2 regions of the Klebsiella quasipneumoniae subsp. quasipneumoniae genome follow, and region 1 is predicted to be linked to the other one. Evidence: predicted binding sites of a transcription regulator. Region 1 holds the regulator's gene; the other holds the start of a gene.

Region 1 (9,027 bases):
TTTTTATCGCTATACTTAACGGCGACAGGAAGAGAAGCGGGAGGGGCTGCCATGACCACCTATACGTTTGATTTTGACGAAATCGCCGAGCAACAGGATTTCTACCGGGAGTTTTCCCGCACCTTCGAGCTGGCACAGGATAAGGTCAACAACCTTGATTCGCTATGGGACGCGGTGACCGGTGGGCTGCTGCCGCTGCCGCTGGACATTGAGTTCATCCATTTAAATGACAAGCAGCGTCGGCGCTTTGGGGCGTTAATTTTATTATTTGATGAAGCAGAGGAAGAGCTGGAGGGGGAGTTACGTTTTAACGCCCGGCAGGCATAAAAAAGCCCCCGGCAGGCGGGGGCAAGTCGTCGAAATAAGACGACGAGGGTTTATTTGTACAGCTCAGCGGTGGCGTGCCAGCTATCGCCGGTACGTGCTTCAATAATACGGTAGCTGCTGGCGCCTTCTTTCTCGGCTTTAGCGGCCAGTTCCTGACGCATGTCCATTGGCGCACTACCTACCTGGGAAACCGAGATGGTGCCCATGGACTGCAGGTTCTGGGCTTGCTCAGCGTTCACTTGCTGAACGGCCGCGCTAGCGCCGAAAGAGAGAAGAGAAGCCAGGCCAAGGGATGCGATGATCATTGCGCGTTTCATAATCTTTACTCCAGTCTTTGTTTTGCCGCGGCGGGGCGATGAATGAGGCCGGGCCGCGGTAGAGAATTTTTGTCGGGTTAATCGTTGACGATCTAAAACTTATTTATACAGCTCAGCAGTGGCATGCCAGTGGTCGCCAGTGCGGGCTTCGATAATGCGGTAAGAAGAAGCCCCTTCTTCCTGCGCTTTTTTGTTCAGCATTTCATGCATATCCATCGGGGAAGAGGCTACCGCGCCGACGGAAACTGTACCGATGGCCTCGCGGCCCTGGGCTTGCTCGCTGTTGATAACATCAGCGGCGAAAGCGCCAAACGACATGACGGACAGGATGCTGAGAGCTGCTACAGTGGTTTTGATTTTCATGATGTTCACCTCGTCGAATCTTTTTGTTGAGGGTCTTTGTTTCGTGACCCTCATCACAAAAACAAGTATACACTAATCACCAAAAATATTAATACCATGCTAATTGTTTTGCGCGTTAATAGTTACAATAAATTGCGCTTTTTATAACCGATAAGAATTAAAAATGACGAGTCACAGACAGAGATAAGTTTTATTTCTAATAAAATCATAAATGTATACGATTTTGATCTTTCGTGCGTTTTAGGCGTTTCCCTTACGTAAAAGAACGTATAGACAGGCTAAATCACACGAAATGTTAAATTTTTGTTGAGTTGAAAGGGGGGGAGGGAGAGAAGAGGGGGAATCACCCTCTGACGGTTGCCAGAGGGGAATGCTCAGAGTTCCTGTTCGAACAGCACCAGGATAGCGTCGTGCAGATCTTTCACTGTGAAACCGCGCGCTGGCGTGGTGAAGATGGTGTCATCCCCGGCGATGCTGCCAAGAATACCTTCCGCCTTGCCCAGCGAGTCGAGAAGACGGGCGATCAGCTGCGCTGCCCCGGGGCTGGTGTGAATCACCACGACGGCATCGTTATAATCGATATCCAGCACCAGATTTTTCAGCGGGCTGGAGGTGGTCGGCACGCCAAGCTCGGCAGGCAGGCAATAGACCATTTCCATTTTGGCGTTACGGGTACGAACCGCGCCAAATTTGGTGAGCATGCGGGAAACCTTCGATTGGTTGATATTCTCGAAGCCTTCTTCCTGCAGCGCCTGGACGATCTCTCCCTGCGAGCTGAATTTCTCTTCTTTAAGCAGCGCTTTAAACGCTTTAACCAGTTCTTCTTGTTTTGCCGAACTTCGCATAAGTCACCCAGATTATGGTGGTAAAATCGACATCATTATGCATAACCGTGAATTTTTATGCAAATAATCCGCGAGGGGATAGGTAAATAATGTTATGAAGGGGGCATATTTTAGCAAAAAAACCGTATAAGGAACATGTTCTCATCACAACGCTTAAAGGCATGTAAAAGTAAATGAAATGTTATTGAGTTGGTGTTGTTTTGCGCAACTGGCTGGGTGTATTGTAACCAATAGTCGATCCGGTACTTCGCTTTGCTGGATGGTCAGTCAGGAAGCATAAAGTGCGCCGCTGTTCTATTGCTACGCACAATAATGCATTCTTCAGCCATAATCATTGTAATTGTTCATCTTGTGAATTAAGGTCCAGGCGACGGAATAACGAAAGACTAAATTAACCATAATAAGGAGTTTAGGATGAAAGTTGCAGTCCTTGGCGCTGCCGGTGGTATCGGCCAGGCGCTTGCCCTACTACTTAAGACCCAACTGCCTTCAGGTTCAGAGCTCTCGTTGTACGACATCGCTCCGGTTACGCCGGGCGTGGCGGTAGATCTAAGTCATATCCCCACAGATGTAAAAATTAAAGGATTTTCCGGTGAAGATGCTACCCCGGCGCTGGAAGGCGCTGATGTGGTGCTGATCTCCGCGGGCGTAGCGCGTAAGCCCGGCATGGATCGTTCCGACCTGTTTAATGTGAATGCGGGTATCGTTAAGAACCTCGTGCAGCAGATAGCCAAAACCTGCCCGCAGGCCTGCATCGGCATTATTACCAACCCGGTGAACACCACCGTGGCCATCGCCGCCGAAGTGCTGAAAAAAGCCGGCGTGTACGATAAAAACAAACTGTTCGGCGTGACTACGCTGGACATCATCCGCTCCAATACCTTTGTGGCGGAGCTGAAAGGTCAATCGGCAACCGAGGTGGAAGTCCCGGTTATTGGCGGTCACTCCGGGGTCACCATTCTGCCTTTACTGTCGCAGATCCCGGGCGTCAGCTTTAGCGATCAGGAAGTGGCCGATCTGACTAAACGCATTCAAAACGCCGGTACCGAGGTCGTGGAAGCGAAAGCGGGCGGCGGGTCGGCGACCTTGTCGATGGGTCAGGCGGCTGCGCGCTTTGGCCTTTCTCTGGTTCGCGCCATGCAGGGAGAAAAAGGCGTAGTGGAGTGCGCCTACGTGGAAGGCGACGGCCAGTATGCGCGTTTCTTCTCTCAGCCGCTCCTGCTGGGGAAGAATGGCGTAGAAGAGCGTCAGTCTATCGGCAAACTCAGCGCCTTTGAGCAGCAGGCGCTGGAAGGCATGCTGGACACCCTGAAGAAAGATATCGCGCTCGGCGAAGACTTCGTCAACAAGTAACCTCGCACGCTCAAAAAAGCCGGAACTGTTGTTCCGGCTTTTTATTACCTCACTTTTCGCCCCAATGCGCCAGCGGTCGGGCAAATCTGCTAAAATCCCCCGCGTTGTAAGCCACCAGCCATGAGGACAGCGTGAAAAAGATCGAAAGAAAACAGACCCGGGACCAAATCGCGCAGATGATTCGTTATCAGATCCTCTCCGGCGCCATGAAACCCGGGGAGGAATTGACTCAGGAGAACATCGCAGAACAGCTGGGACTTTCACGTATGCCGGTTAGGGAAGCGCTACAGTCCCTTGAACAGGAAGGATTTCTGGTGCGCTTGCCTAACCGACATATGCAGGTCTCCACGCTGGCCGTCGAGGACGTGAGCCATATTTTTCGCGTTATCGCGGTGATGGCTGCGGAACTATTTGCCCTCGTGCCGGCGAATCAGGGGGAATTACTTCGCGTACGCGCGCAGGAGCTGGCATGTGCTGGTGATAACGCCGGTGAACTGGCGTTTCATCAGTTGCTGATTTCCTATCTTGATAACCGCTATCTGGCAAAGGCGTATCAGCAATTTTTGGACGGTTATATTTCCTATGTCATTCTGTACCTGAAAGAGGATGGCCAGGAGTCGGCGCAGATCCTGAGCGAACTGGCGAGCGCCATTGGCCAGGGTGAAGGCGAAAAAATTGCTCAGGCAACACAGCGTTATTTCCTTATCCTTGCGGAGATAATGCGTCAACATATGAAGGATTGGGAAAGTGCAGAAGCCTAAATTAGGGAAAATTAAGCTTCTTTCCGCGAAGGAGCAGGTGGCGGCGGTTTTGCGTAAAGCGATCCTTTCGCGGGATTTAGTGGAAGGGCAGGAAATTACCCTTGAAGGGATTGCCAAAATGGTTGGCGTTTCCAGCATGCCGGTACGTGAAGCGTTTCAGATTTTAGCCGCTGATGGCCTGATTCAAGTGCGGCCGAATAAAGGTGCGGTGGTGCTGGGGATTAATGAGCAGACTATCCGCGAGCATTACGAAATTCGCGCCGTACTGGAAAGTGAAGCGGTGGCGAAAGCTTCTCACCCAGGGACCGATATTACACGCATCGCTCAGGTTCACTATGCCGCAGAGAAGGCGCTGGCAGACAATAATTCTGCTGAATATTCCGACCTGAATCAGGCCTTCCACATGGAGATCTGGAACGCGGCGGGAAATGAAAAAATGAAGATGCTGCTCTGCAACATGTGGAACGGACTCTCGATGGGGCACAAGGTGACCGAAGAAGAGTACGCCATCATTTCCATTCGTGAACATAAAGCGATCTTACAAGCGCTTGAGCAGCATAACGAAGCGCTGGCCCGCCAGCGAATGCATGAGCATATCATCCGCTCGATGGAGAATATGCTCACGCGTTACCTGCCCGATCCGGCACCCTGACCGGTTCGATCGCCAGCGAATGGCTGGCGTTTGTTGTATTTATCAACATTATTAATTCCTCCTCGTGACGATCTGCGCAGGATCTTGATGCAGATCTCATTGCGCGATCATTCCACAAAAACGCATTGACTTACTTTTTGCATGGGAATAATTTCTCCCTCGTCAATATTGGATACAATATCATATATCATTGATAGGAAAAATTATAAGTATGGAACCGATTACCATCACCCTATGTTTGCTGGTGTTCGCTATCGTCATGTTTATCTGGGAGAAGGTGCCGCTGGCAGTGACTTCCATGGTGGTTTGCGTGGCGTTAGTGGTCACTGGCGTATTGGATCTAAAGCAGGCCTTTGCCGGTTTTATCGACAGCAACGTCATTCTCTTTGTCGCCATGTTTATTGTTGGCGGGGCGTTATTTGAGACCGGGATGGCCAATAAAGTCGGTGGGGTGATCACTCACTTCGCCAAAACTGAGAAGCAGCTGATCTTCACCATTATGGTGGTGGTTGGCGTGATGTCAGGTTTTCTCTCGAATACCGGTACGGCAGCCGTATTGATCCCGGTCGTGATTGGCGTGGCCGCCAAATCGGGATTTACCCGCTCGCGTCTGCTGATGCCGCTGGTGTTTGCTGCCGCGCTGGGCGGCAACCTGTCGCTGATTGGCGCTCCGGGCAACCTGATCGCACAATCGGCCCTGCAGAAGATCGGTAGCGGTTTCGGCTTCTTTGAGTATGCGAAAGTGGGCCTACCAATGCTGGTCTGCGGCATCCTCTATTTCCTGACCATCGGCTATAAGTTCCTGCCCAATAACCCGAACAGCGGTGAAGTGGGCAGCGTCGGCGAACAGCGTGATTACAGTCATGTTCCGCGCTGGAAGCAGATCCTGTCCCTGGTCGTACTGATCGCCACGATCCTCGGCATGATTTTCGAAAAACAGACCGGCATTAGACTGGCGGTGGCGGGCTGTATTGGTGCCCTGTTACTGGTTGTTACCGGGGTTCTGACGGAAAAGCAAGCTTACAAAGCCATTGATTCACAGACTATTTTTATCTTCGGCGGCACCCTGGCGCTGGCAAAGGCGCTGGAAATGACCGGGGCGGGCAAGCTGGTGGCTGACCAGGTTATCGGTCTGCTGGGCAACAACTCCTCGCCGTTCATGCTGCTGGTGGTGGTTTTTATCCTCTCCGTGGTGATGACCAACTTTATGTCCAATACCGCCACCGTCGCGCTATTGGTGCCAGTGAGCCTGTCTATTGCCGCCGGTATGGGGGCCGATCCGCGTGCGGTGCTGATGGCGACGGTGATTGGTAGCTCCTGCGCCTATGCGACGCCGATCGGTATGCCCGCCAATATGATGGTGCTGTCGGCCGGGGGCTATAAGTTCGTCGATTACGCCAAGTCCGGCATCCCTCTGATTATCGTTTCCACCATTGTCAGCCTGATCCTGCTGCCAATCCTTTTCCCTTTTCATCCGTAACTTACGGACGCTGTTCTGACTAAGGAGCCTTTATGAGCAAAAGTGAACAGATATCCCGCATGACCGACATTATGGCCAGATTTGTGGGATATACCGGCAAAGTATTGCCTGATGACGTCACGGCAAAACTAAAAGAGTTGCATAAGAAAGAGACCAGCCAGCTGGCGGATGTCATCTTCACCACCATGATTGAAAACCAGCGACTGGCGAAAGAGCTGGATCGTCCCTCCTGCCAGGATACCGGCGTGATCCAGTTTCTGGTGGAGTGCGGCGCCAACTTCCCGCTGATCGGCGAACTGGAAGCGCTGTTGCGCGAATCGGTGATCAAAGCCACCGTCGACTCCCCGCTGCGTCATAACAGCGTCGAGACCTTTGATGAATACAACACCGGCAAAAACGTTGGCAAAGGGACGCCCACCGTTTTCTGGGAGATTGTCCCGGATTCCGATCAGTGCAGCATCTACACCTATATGGCTGGCGGCGGCTGCTCGCTGCCGGGTAAAGCGATGGTGTTGATGCCTGGCGCTGGCTATGAAGGGGTGACCCGCTTTGTGCTGGATGTGATGACCAGCTATGGCCTGAACGCCTGCCCGCCATTGCTGGTTGGCGTTGGGGTGGCAACGTCAGTAGAAACCGCGGCGCTGCTGTCGAAGAAAGCGCTGATGCGCCCGATTGGCTCGCACAATGATAACGAACGCGCCGCGTCGCTGGAAAAAATGCTCGAAGACGGCATCAACAAAATTGGCCTGGGGCCGCAGGGGATGTCCGGCAATACCTCCGTGATGGGCGTCAATATCGAAAATACCGCACGCCATCCTTCCACTATTGGCGTGGCGGTCAACGTCGGCTGCTGGTCGCACCGCAAAGGACATATCGTTTTCGATAAAGACCTGAACTACACCATTACGTCTCACACAGGAGTGGCATTCTGATGGCTAAAAAAATACTCACTACGCCCATTAAAGATGAAGATTTAGCTGATATTAAAGCGGGCGATATCATTTATCTCAACGGCCATATTGTGACCTGTCGAGATGTGGCTCATCGTCGCTTAATTGAGGGCGGGCGTGAATTACCGGTCAATGTTGCCGGTGGCGCGATATTGCATGCCGGGCCGATTGTGCGACCGATTAAAGGTTCGGAAAATAAATTTGAAATGGTCTCCGTTGGGCCGACCACCAGTATGCGCATGGAGAAATTTGAAAAAGAGTTTATTGCCAGAACCGGCGTGAAATTAATCGTTGGTAAAGGCGGTATGGGGAAGGGAACCGAAGAGGGTTGCGCCGAGCATAAAGCCTTGCACTGCGTGTTCCCGGCCGGCTGCGCGGTCGTCGCCGCGGTCTGCGTGGAAGAAATAGAAGATGCGCAGTGGCGTGATTTAGGGATGCCGGAAACCTTATGGGTATGTCGGGTGAAAGAGTTCGGGCCGTTAATTGTCTCAATCGATACCCACGGCAATAACCTGTTTGAGCAGAATAAAGTGATCTTTAATCAGCGCAAAGACATTGTCGCCGATGAAATCTGCAAACATGTGAGCTTCATTAAATAACCCCGATTGAATATATAGCGCAGTAATGGCAGCGGCAGCTGACCGCTAAACAGAGGCTTCTGACCAGGCGGTCCGGGGAAATCCACTCTGCTAACGCGGTCTGCTGTTAGCCATTATTGCGCCCCTCCCAAAGGCTATTTTATGACTGATAATGCCGTCCTGTTAGGCGAAGGCTTCACCCTGATGTTTCTCGGCATGGGCTTTGTGCTGGTGTTCCTGCTGCTGCTCATTTTCGCCATCCGGGGAATGTCCCTCGCCGTCAACCGCCTGTTTCCCGAGCCGCCTGCCGCCCCCAAACCGGCGCCGGCCGCCGTTGCGCCCGCCGACGACTTCGCCCGCTTAACGCCGGCGATTGTCGCCGCCATTCACCACCACCGCCGTCTTCACCCTTAATTCACGGAGGAATTCATGACCGTTGCCATTACCGATGTCGTCCTGCGCGACGCCCACCAGTCCCTGTTCGCCACCCGTCTGCGTCTCGACGATATGCTCCCCGTCGCCGCTCAGCTTGACGACGTCGGCTACCGCTCGCTGGAGTGCTGGGGCGGGGCCACCTTTGACGCCTGCATCCGCTTCCTCGGCGAGGACCCGTGGGTCCGCCTGCGCGAGCTGAAAAAGGCGATGCCGAAAACCCCGCTGCAGATGCTGCTCCGCGGCCAGAACCTGCTCGGCTACCGTCACTACGCCGACGACGTGGTCGAACGCTTCGTGGAGCGCGCCGTCAAAAACGGCATGGACGTCTTCCGCGTCTTCGACGCCATGAACGACCCGCGCAACATGCAGGCCGCCCTGCAGGCGGTGCGCAGCCACGGCGCCCACGCCCAGGGCACCCTGAGCTACACCACCAGCCCGGCCCACACCCTGCAGACCTGGCTCGACCTCACCGAACAGCTGCTGGAGACCGGCGTCGACTCCATCGCGATTAAAGACATGTCCGGCATTCTCACCCCCGGCGCCGCCTTTGAGCTGGTCAGCGAAATCAAAAAACGCTTTGCCGTCACCCTGCACCTGCACTGCCACGCCACCACCGGCATGGCGGAGATGGCCCTGCTGAAGGCCATTGAAGCCGGCGTCGACGGCGTCGATACCGCCATCTCCTCGATGAGCGCCACCTACGGCCACCCGGCCACCGAAGCGCTGGTGGCCACCCTCGCGGGTACTGAGCACGACACCGGGCTGGATATCCACAAGCTGGAGAGCATCGCGGCGTACTTCCGCGAGGTGCGTAAGAAGTACCATGCCTTCGAGGGCCAGCTGAAGGGCACCGACAGCCGTATCCTCGTCGCCCAGGTGCCGGGCGGGATGCTCACCAACCTCGAAAGCCAGATGAAGCAGCAGAGCGCCGCCCACCGTCTGGATGAAGTGCTGGCGGAAATCCCC
Region 2 (9,027 bases), 450 kb from region 1:
GATTTTCTGAATTCGAAGGAACCTTTATGTCTTACAAAATAATGGCCATTAATGCCGGCAGTTCATCGTTAAAATTCCAGCTGCTGGAGATGCCTCAGGGCGATATGCTCTGCCAGGGATTGATCGAGCGTATCGGCATGGCAAACGCCCAGGTGACCCTCAAAACGCCGGCGCAAAAATGGCAGGAAACGGCGCCCGTAGCCGATCACCGTGAAGCCGTCACCCTGCTGCTGGAAAAGCTTCTCGACCATCGGATTATCCAGAGTTTGCAGGATATCGATGGCGTCGGCCACCGCGTGGCGCACGGCGGGGAGCGCTTTAAAGATTCGACGCCGGTGACCGATGACACCTTAGCGGAAATCGAGCGCCTGGCAGAGCTGGCCCCGCTGCATAACCCGGTAAATGCCTTAGGCATCAAAGTGTTCCGCCAGCTGCTGCCCGACGCGCCGTCGGTGGCGGTGTTTGATACCGCTTTTCACCAGACGCTGGATGAGCGCGCGTTTATCTATCCGCTGCCGTGGCGCTACTACAGCGAGCTGGGCATTCGCCGTTACGGCTTCCACGGCACCAGCCATAAGTACGTCAGCGCGACGCTGGCGGAAAAGCTGGGCGTACCATTGAGCGCTCTGCGCGTAGTGTGCTGTCATCTCGGCAACGGCAGCAGCGTTTGCGCAATCAAAGGCGGGCGTTCGGTTAACACTTCAATGGGCTTTACGCCGCAGTCTGGGGTGATGATGGGCACCCGCAGCGGCGATATCGATCCGTCGATTCTACCGTGGCTGGCGCTGCATGAGGGTAAAACGCCGGAGCAGCTGAATCAGCTGCTGAATAACGAGTCCGGCCTGTTGGGCGTTTCCGGCGTCTCGCACGATTATCGCGATGTCGAGCAGGCGGCGGACAGCGGTAATCGTCAGGCAGCCCTGGCGCTCTCGCTGTTTGCCGAGCGCATTCGCGCCACTATCGGCAGCTATATTATGCAGATGGGCGGCCTGGACGCGCTGATCTTTACCGGCGGCATCGGCGAAAACTCCGCCCGAGCCAGGAGCGCCATCTGCCATAACCTGAATTTCCTCGGGCTCTCGGTCGATGAAGAGAAAAACCAGCACAACGCCACCTTTATTCAGGCCGAAAATGCGATGGTCAAAGTGGCGGTGATCAATACCAATGAAGAGCTGATGATCGCCCGCGATGTGATGCGCCTGGCGCTGCCGCAGGCGCGCGAGCTGGCGGTACCAGCCTAAACGACGCCTCTCCCCTTTGCGGAGAATCATGGTAACCGGCGGGTCGCCGTGCCACTATGCGCCCTGGCGAAGGTAAGCGGAAAGGTGAAAACGTGGCCGTTGCACAATGTCCCGCCTCGTGCGGAGAACTTATCCAGGGCTGGATCCTCGGCAGCGAGAAGCTGATCTCCTGCCCGGTGGACTGGTACAGCACCGTCGAGGTCGAGACCGGCAAACCGCGCAACGATGAGCGGCCGCTGTCGCGGGCGATGGTCAACCAGCTGCTGGCCCACTGGGGCTACCCGGCGGCGCTGAGTCAGCAGATCCGCATCACCCTGCACTCGACGATCCCGGTAGCCAAAGGGATGGCCAGCAGCACCGCCGATATCGCCGCCACCGCGGTGGCCACCGCCCATCATCTGGGCCACGCGCTGGATGAGCCGACGCTGGCGCGTCTGTGCGTCGCGCTGGAGCCCACCGACAGCACCCTGTTCCACCAACTGACGCTGTTCGATCATAATACCGCCGCTACCCAAATCGCCTGCCCTGCGCCACCGGCGCTCGACCTGTTAGTGCTGGAGAGCCCGCTGACGCTGCGTACCACCGACTACCATCAGCTGCCGCGCGAGGCGGGTCTGCTGGCTAACGCCTCCCGGCTGCAGCTGGCGTGGGAGAAAGTGCAGCAGGCCTGCCAGCATGGCAGCCCGCAGCTGCTGGGCGAAGCGGCCACTATTAGCGCCATCGCCAGCCAGCAGCTGTTGCCCAAGCCGGGGTTTGACGCGCTGCTGGAGCTGGTGGAAAGCGCAGGATTGTATGGCCTCAACGTGGCGCACAGCGGCAGCGTCGTCGGCCTGCTGCTGGACCGCCGTCGTCATGACGTGGATTTTTTGCAATGGCGGCTGGCAGAGCGCGGCATCGCCGCCCACTGGCCGCAACAGCATCTGCTGGCGATGGTCCCGGGGGGCGTCACCCTGCAGTAGGGCTCAGGCCAGCGCCCGGCGCAGCGCCGCCAGCAGCTGGTCGTTTTCGCCGGCGCTGCGGATCGCCACCCGGAAATAGCGGCTATCCAGCCCCGGGTAGTTGGCGCAGCTGCGGATCAACACGTGCTGGCGCAGCAGGGCGTATTGCAGGTCAAGATCGGGTCTGTCACAGCGCAAGAACAGGTAGTTGGCGCGCCCGGGCCACACGGTCAGCCCAGCCATCTCCTGCAGCTGCGCGTAGAAACGCGCCCCCTCCTCCTGCAGCCACTGCCAGGTGGCCCGCTGATACGCCCGGTCCTGGAGGATGATCTCGCCGGCCAGCGCGGCATACGCATTGATGGACCACGGCATTTGTCGCTCGCGCAGTCGGGCTACCGCCTGCGCGTCAGCATTGAGCAGGTAGCCAAGACGCAGTCCCGGAATGGCATAAAACTTAGTGAGCGAGCGCAAAACCCAGACGTGCGGATACTGCGCCAGCAGGGGAATAAACCCCGGCTGGTCGGGGATAAAGTCAAGGAAGGCCTCATCGAGGATCAGGCTGATGTTCAGCGCCTGACAACGCCGGGCAATGGCTTCCAGCAGGCCCCGCTCTGGCAGCAGGCCGGTGGGGTTGTTCGGCGTGCAGAGAAACAGGCAGTCCAGCGCCGGGGTGAGGGCATCGAGGATCGCGTCGGTCAGCTGCCAGCCATCGCACTCCCGAAGGGCATACTCCACGACCGCGCAATCCACGGTTTGCAGCGCCCGCCGGTACTCCGCGAAGCCAGGAATGACGATCATTGCCCGCCTCGGCTTAAGGCCGTGGGCGAGGGTGAAGATCGATTCGGTTTCGCCATTGCCGGCGAGGATATGCCCCGCCGGCAGCTGATGGTGGGCCGCCAGCGCCTGGTGCAGCTGTTGATATTCGACGTCAGGATAGCGCTCGGCGCAGCCGAGGTTATCGACGATCGCCTGCCTGAGCGAGGCAGGCATTCCCAGCGGATTGATGTTGGCGCTAAAATCCAGCAGCTCGTTGGGGGCAATGCCCAGCAGGGCGGCGGCCTCGCGGATATTGCCGCCATGGGCGCTTTTCAGTAAGGCCATATCCTTTTCCTGTGTGGTTATCCACGCCGGGCCAGCGTCGCGCCGTCGGCGAAGTACGCTTTAATCCCGGCAAGGATCGACTCGGCCACCTCCTGCTGGAATTTGGCCGTTTTCAGCTTCCGCTCCTCTTCCACGTTACTGATAAACGCCGTCTCCACCAGAATGGAGGGGATATCGGGCGCCTTGAGCACCGCAAAGCCCGCCTGTTCTACCCGATTTTTGTGCAGATTATTGATGTTACCCATTTTCTCCAGCACCGCCTTACCAAATTTGAGGCTGTCGGCGATGGTGAGGGACTGCACCATATCGAACATGGTGTGGTCGACATAGCGATCGCCGCTCTTGCTGACCCCACCGATCAGATCCGAGGCGTTCTGCGTCTGGGCGAGATATTTTGCCGCGGTACTGGTGGCTCCCTTGGTGGAGAGCGCAAACACCGAGGAGCCGCTGGGCTGGCGGCTGGTAAAGGCGTCGGCGTGAATCGATACGAACAGGTCGGCGCGCTGCTTCTGCGCCTTGGCGACACGCACCTTCAACGGGATAAACACGTCTTCGTTGCGGGTCATATAGGCCTTCATATTGCCTTCTTTGTCGATCAGCGCCCGCAGGCGACGGGCAATCTGCAGCACCACGTCTTTCTCGCGGGTGCGATACTTGCCCACGGCGCCCGAATCTTCGCCGCCGTGGCCGGGATCGAGCATAATGACAATCGGCCGATCGCGCCCGGCTTTGCCCGGCTGCGGCCCGCTTTGCGCCGGCGGTACCTGACGCTGCAGATCGCCTTTGTTGTAATCCTCGAGCAGCGCCAGCAGCGGATCCTGCACATCGGTGGCGTTGGCGGGGTAAAGATCCATCACCAGACGCTCTTTAAAGCCGGCCACCGGCGCAAGGGCAAACAGCTGCGGCTTAACGTTCTGCTTGAGCTCGAAGACCATGCGCACGGTTTGCGGATCAAACTGGCCCACGCGGGCGGACTTAATAAAGGGATCGTCATCGCGGATCTGCCCCCCCATGCCTTTCAGCACCGAGTTCAGATTAACCCCTTCCAGATCCACCACCACCCGTTCCGGATTACTGAGGGCAAACTGCCGGTATTTCAGCACATGATTCGATTCCACCGTGACGCGCGTGTAGGTCGATGCAGGCCAGACGCGAACGGCAACCACCCGCGCGGCGGCGGCCAGCCCAACGGGGCTCACGCTCATTAACCACATGGCGCCCGCGCCCTGCAGCAGACGGCGACGGCTTAATCCAGAGTTGTTTCCCGACATGCCACTCCCAAGCAATAAAACGCATTTATACCCAAAACAAACAGATTGACCAGAAACTTTAACGAAAGGCATATAACCTGTCATCTATAAAAGGGTAAACATTCATTGACACCCTGCGCCGGGTCACATGTTTTTCAGGGCTTAGCCTCAAATTGGGGCTTGCGTTTAACGGCAAAACAGAATAAAAATACAATAATTACGAATAATCATGCATTGAGGGTTTGTCATGGTGAAGGAACGTCGCACTGAACTGGTAGAAGGATTCCGCCATTCTGTTCCCTATATTAATGCCCATCGGGGAAAAACGTTTGTCATCATGCTGGGCGGCGAAGCCATTGAGCATGAAAATTTCTCAAATATTGTCAATGACATAGGGTTATTGCATAGCCTGGGCATTCGCCTGGTGGTGGTCTATGGCGCCCGCCCGCAGATTGACGCTAACCTCGCCGAGCACCATCACGAGCCGGTCTATCATAAGCAGACGCGAGTGACTGACGCCAAAACGCTGGAGCTGGTTAAGCAGGCGGCGGGTATGCTGCAGCTGGAGATCACCGCCCGCCTGTCGATGAGCCTCAACAACACCCCGCTGCAGGGAGCCCATATCAACGTCGTCAGCGGCAACTTTATCATTGCCCAGCCGCTGGGCGTTGATGACGGCGTTGATTATTGCCACAGCGGCCGCATTCGCCGCATTGACGAAGAGGCGATTCATCGCCAGCTCGACAGCGGCGCCATTGTGCTGATGGGGCCGGTCGCGGTGTCGGTTACCGGCGAAAGCTTTAACCTGACTTCGGAAGAGATCGCCACCCAGTTGGCCATCAAGCTGAAAGCAGAGAAAATGATCGGCTTCTGTTCTTCGCAAGGGGTTTACAACCAGGCCGGGGAAATTGTCTCCGAACTGTTCCCCAATGAAGCGCAGGCCCGCGTCGAAGAGCTGGAAGCGGACGAAGATTATAACTCCGGTACCGTGCGCTTCCTGCGCGGGGCCGTGAAGGCCTGCCGCAGCGGCGTGCGGCGCTGCCATCTGATCAGCTATCAGGAAAATGGCGCGCTGCTGCAGGAGCTATTCTCACGCGACGGCATCGGCACCCAGATCGTCATGGAGAGCGCAGAGCAAATCCGTCGGGCGACCATCAACGATATCGGCGGTATTCTCGAGCTGATAAGCCCGCTGGAACAGCAGGGCATCCTGGTGCGCCGCTCCCGCGAGCAGCTGGAGATGGAGATCGACAAATTCACTATTATTCAGCGCGATAACACCACTATCGCCTGCGCCGCCCTTTATCCTTTCCCGGAAGAGAAGATCGGCGAAATGGCCTGCGTGGCGGTGCATCCGGATTACCGGAGCTCGTCGCGGGGAGAGGTGCTGCTGGAGCGTATTGCCGCCCAGGCCAGACAGATGGGGCTGAGCAAGCTGTTTGTGTTAACCACCCGCAGCATCCACTGGTTCCAGGAGCGCGGCTTCACGCCGGTGGATATCGATCTGCTGCCGGAGAGTAAAAAGCAGATGTATAACTATCAGCGCCGGTCGAAGGTGCTGATGGTCGACCTCGCTTAAGCCCTTCTTCGCTGTTGCTAACGGCCCGGGATAACACGGCGTTTATCGCTCCCCGGGCCTGTCCCCTGCTACGCCTGGCCGGCACGCTGTCTGCGGCTCGCGGGTAGAATTCTGCTTTTCGCGTAGACCCTTTACCTCGCTGGCTCACCGATATGCGCCCAGCCGTCGAGGAGCGTCGTCACGCTACCCGTCGCCCAAACGCGGCATCTCAGGGGGCTTTGTGCCCGGCGAAGATCTCCGTCAGGCCGCTTCGCCGCTCGGTTCGCGTCACAATGGCCTGGGAGAGCACCTGCTCGTCGGCATAGAGCGACAACCGCTGTTTCGCGCGGGTGATCGCGGTGTAGACCAGTTCGCGCGTCACCAGCGGGACGCTGCGCGCCGGCAGGATCAGCGCCGCATGGTCGAACTCCGATCCCTGCGATTTATGCACGGTCATCGCCCAGGCGGTATCATGCTCCGGCAGGCGGCTCGGCTGCACCGACTTGATGGCGCCGTCGGGCATCAGGAACCACACCCTCAGCTCGCCGTTGCGCTCCAGCGCTATCCCGATATCGCCATTAAACAGTCCCAGCGCGCTGTCGTTGCGCGCGATCATAATCGGCCGGCCGTCATACCAGCGGGAGTGGCGCGGCAGGGCGATCGCCCGCTGACGGTTAAGCCGCTGCTCCAGCCGCTCATTGACGCCGCTCACGCCGTACGGCCCTTCCCGCAGCGCGCACAGCAGCTGAAATTCGCTGAAGGCGGCCAGCATCGCCTGCGGTTCCGCCCGCTCGCGGCGCAGCTGCAGGTAGCGCTCATAGCCCTGCTGTGCCGCGCCGAGCATGGCTTCGTACTCTTCGGTCGTGCTGAGGGGATGAAGCGCGATATCGTCAAACGGCTGGCGCAGCGTGGCCTTCACCTCCGCGCGCGCGCCAGCGTTCACCGCCCGCGCCAGGCTCCCAATGCCGGAGTGACTGCCGAAGCGATAGCTCTTTTGCAGCAGGCACAAGCTATCTCTCAGCGCGCCAGCGATAGCCCCCTCGCCTGCCGGTACCGGCGAACCGGTCAACCGGGTCAGCTCCTGCGCCCGCGCGGCGGTATAGCCCGAACTCGCCCAGGCGCAGATATCCCCCAGCACCGCCCCCGCTTCCACGGAGGCCAGCTGGTCGCGATCGCCGAGGAAGATCACCCGCCCGTGAGCCGGCAGCGCGTCGATGAGCCGCGACATCATCGGCAGGTCGATCATCGAGGCTTCATCCACCACCAGCACGTCCAGATGCAGCGGGTTGCCGGCGTGATAGCGCATGCGCTGGCTGCCGGGCTGGGCGCCCAGCAGACGGTGCAGCGTGCTGGCCTCGGTGGGAATCAACGCTTTCTGCGCGTCGGTCAGCGGCAGTTTTCTCAACGCCGCGCCCAGCGATTCGGTCAGGCGCGCCGCCGCTTTCCCCGTCGGCGCCGCCAGGCGAATACGACAGCGCGGACTGTCTTCAATCTGGATTAGCGCCGCCAGAAGTTTGGCCACGGTGGTGGTCTTCCCGGTCCCGGGACCGCCGGAGATCACCGAGATGCGGCGGGTCAGCGCCACCGCTGCGGCCACTTTTTGCCAGTCGGTTTCGCCGGTGGCAGGGAACAGAGCGTTCAGGGTTGACGCCAGCCGGGCCTCATCCATCTCCAGCACCCGGTTGGCTTCGTTGAAGAAGCGGGCGACGGTCAGCTCGTTGCGCCACATCCGGTTCAGATAGAGCCGGTCGCCGCATAAGATCATCGGCGCCGGGGCATCGCCGCCGCTCACCGCCGACGAAGCGAGCAGCATCGCGGGCCAGTCTTCCGGCGCGCCGGCTTCGGCCAGCAGCCGATCGCGGATTTCCCCCGCTTTCCCGCCGAGCGCCTCGTCGCCGCTCAGCCGCGAGAGCGGCAGGCATACGTGCCCCTCGCCGGCGTCCCGGCTCAGCAAGGCCGCCGCCAGCTTGACCGCCGGCGGGTCGTTTTGCGCCACCATCAGGGCAAACTGGACGTCCAGCGGCCGCAGCAGACGCTGCTCCACCGCCACCAGCAGTAGTTGTTCGAAAGTCATGAGGCCTCCTCCTGAGTTTCTCCGGCAAAAAGCTGATCCAGACCGTCAATCAGCGGTCGCACCGGCCGGGTGGTGAAGATCCCTTGCCCCCCCTCCTGCCCGTCCATGCCGCGCAGGAAGAGATAAATCACGCCGCCGAAGTGGCGGTCATAGTCGTAATCGGCCAGCCGGTGGCGCAGATAGCGGTGGAGCGCCAGGCTGTACAGCTGATACTGCAGATCGTAGCGGTGAGCCCGCATCGCCTGCTCCATCGCGGGCCGGGTATAGGCCTCGCGATCTTCCCCCAGCCAGTTCGATTTGTAATCCAGCAGGTAATAGCGGCCTTCGTGGCGGAAGACCAGATCGATAAAGCCCTTCAGCATACCGCGCACCTGACGGAAATCCAGCGGCGGCGTGTCGGCGGAAAGGGGATCGTACTGGCGGATAAGCGCGTCAAGGCGCTCCGCCGTCAGCAGCTGGGCGATGGGCAGGTAAAATGCCATCTCCACCTGTTTATCCCGCGCCGCAAGCTGATTGAGCGCGATATCCGGCCCCGGCAGACGGGTCTTCAGCACGCCCCCCAGCCAGTCGGTCAGCACCGGCGCCCACTGCGCGTCAAACCCGCTCAGCTGCAGTTTCTCCGCCATCCACCCGTCCGGCACCGGCTGGGTAAAGTCCAGCTCCTCAAACAGACTGTGCAGGAAGGTTCCCGGCGCGGCGCCGCGCGGAAACTGGTGCGGGGTCAGCTGCGGATCTTCCACGACTTCGCCGACGCCGGCGGCATCGACATCCAGACGCGGCAGCAGATCCTGTCCGCCGCTGAAACCATGCTGCTGCAGCCCGGAATAGCTGGTCACCCGCCAGTCGTCGGCGATGCGGCGCTGCA

What was found. The regulator ArgR, encoded in region 1, controls arginine synthesis, uptake and breakdown. The targets are predictions, from matches to a motif close to ANTGAATAAAAATACANT.
Positions count from the first base shown of each region.
Region 2: argA (amino-acid N-acetyltransferase) is a predicted target of ArgR. The motif match lies at 4,728-4,745, and genes of this name have one in related genera.

Region 1 is NZ_CP084876.1:504,561-513,587, forward strand. It holds gene LGM20_RS02435 (barstar family protein) at 52-327, shown strand; gene yhcN-B (DUF1471 family stress response protein YhcN-B) at 378-644, opposite strand; gene yhcN (peroxide/acid stress response protein YhcN) at 744-1,007, opposite strand; gene argR (transcriptional regulator ArgR) at 1,382-1,852, opposite strand; gene mdh (malate dehydrogenase) at 2,267-3,205, shown strand; gene LGM20_RS02460 (GntR family transcriptional regulator) at 3,337-3,966, shown strand; gene LGM20_RS02465 (GntR family transcriptional regulator) at 3,953-4,618, shown strand; gene LGM20_RS02470 (SLC13 family permease) at 4,830-6,098, shown strand; gene ttdA (L(+)-tartrate dehydratase subunit alpha) at 6,131-7,030, shown strand; gene ttdB (L(+)-tartrate dehydratase subunit beta) at 7,030-7,647, shown strand; gene LGM20_RS02485 (oxaloacetate decarboxylase subunit gamma) at 7,789-8,040, shown strand; gene oadA (sodium-extruding oxaloacetate decarboxylase subunit alpha) at 8,056-9,027, shown strand, end outside.
Region 2 is NZ_CP084876.1:950,566-959,592, reverse strand. It holds gene pduV (propanediol utilization protein PduV) at 1-42, shown strand, start outside; gene LGM20_RS04785 (acetate/propionate family kinase) at 27-1,241, shown strand; gene LGM20_RS04780 (GHMP family kinase ATP-binding protein) at 1,334-2,200, shown strand; gene cobD (threonine-phosphate decarboxylase CobD) at 2,204-3,280, opposite strand; gene amiC (N-acetylmuramoyl-L-alanine amidase AmiC) at 3,298-4,551, opposite strand; gene argA (amino-acid N-acetyltransferase) at 4,778-6,109, shown strand; gene recD (exodeoxyribonuclease V subunit alpha) at 6,318-8,162, opposite strand; gene recB (exodeoxyribonuclease V subunit beta) at 8,159-9,027, opposite strand, start outside.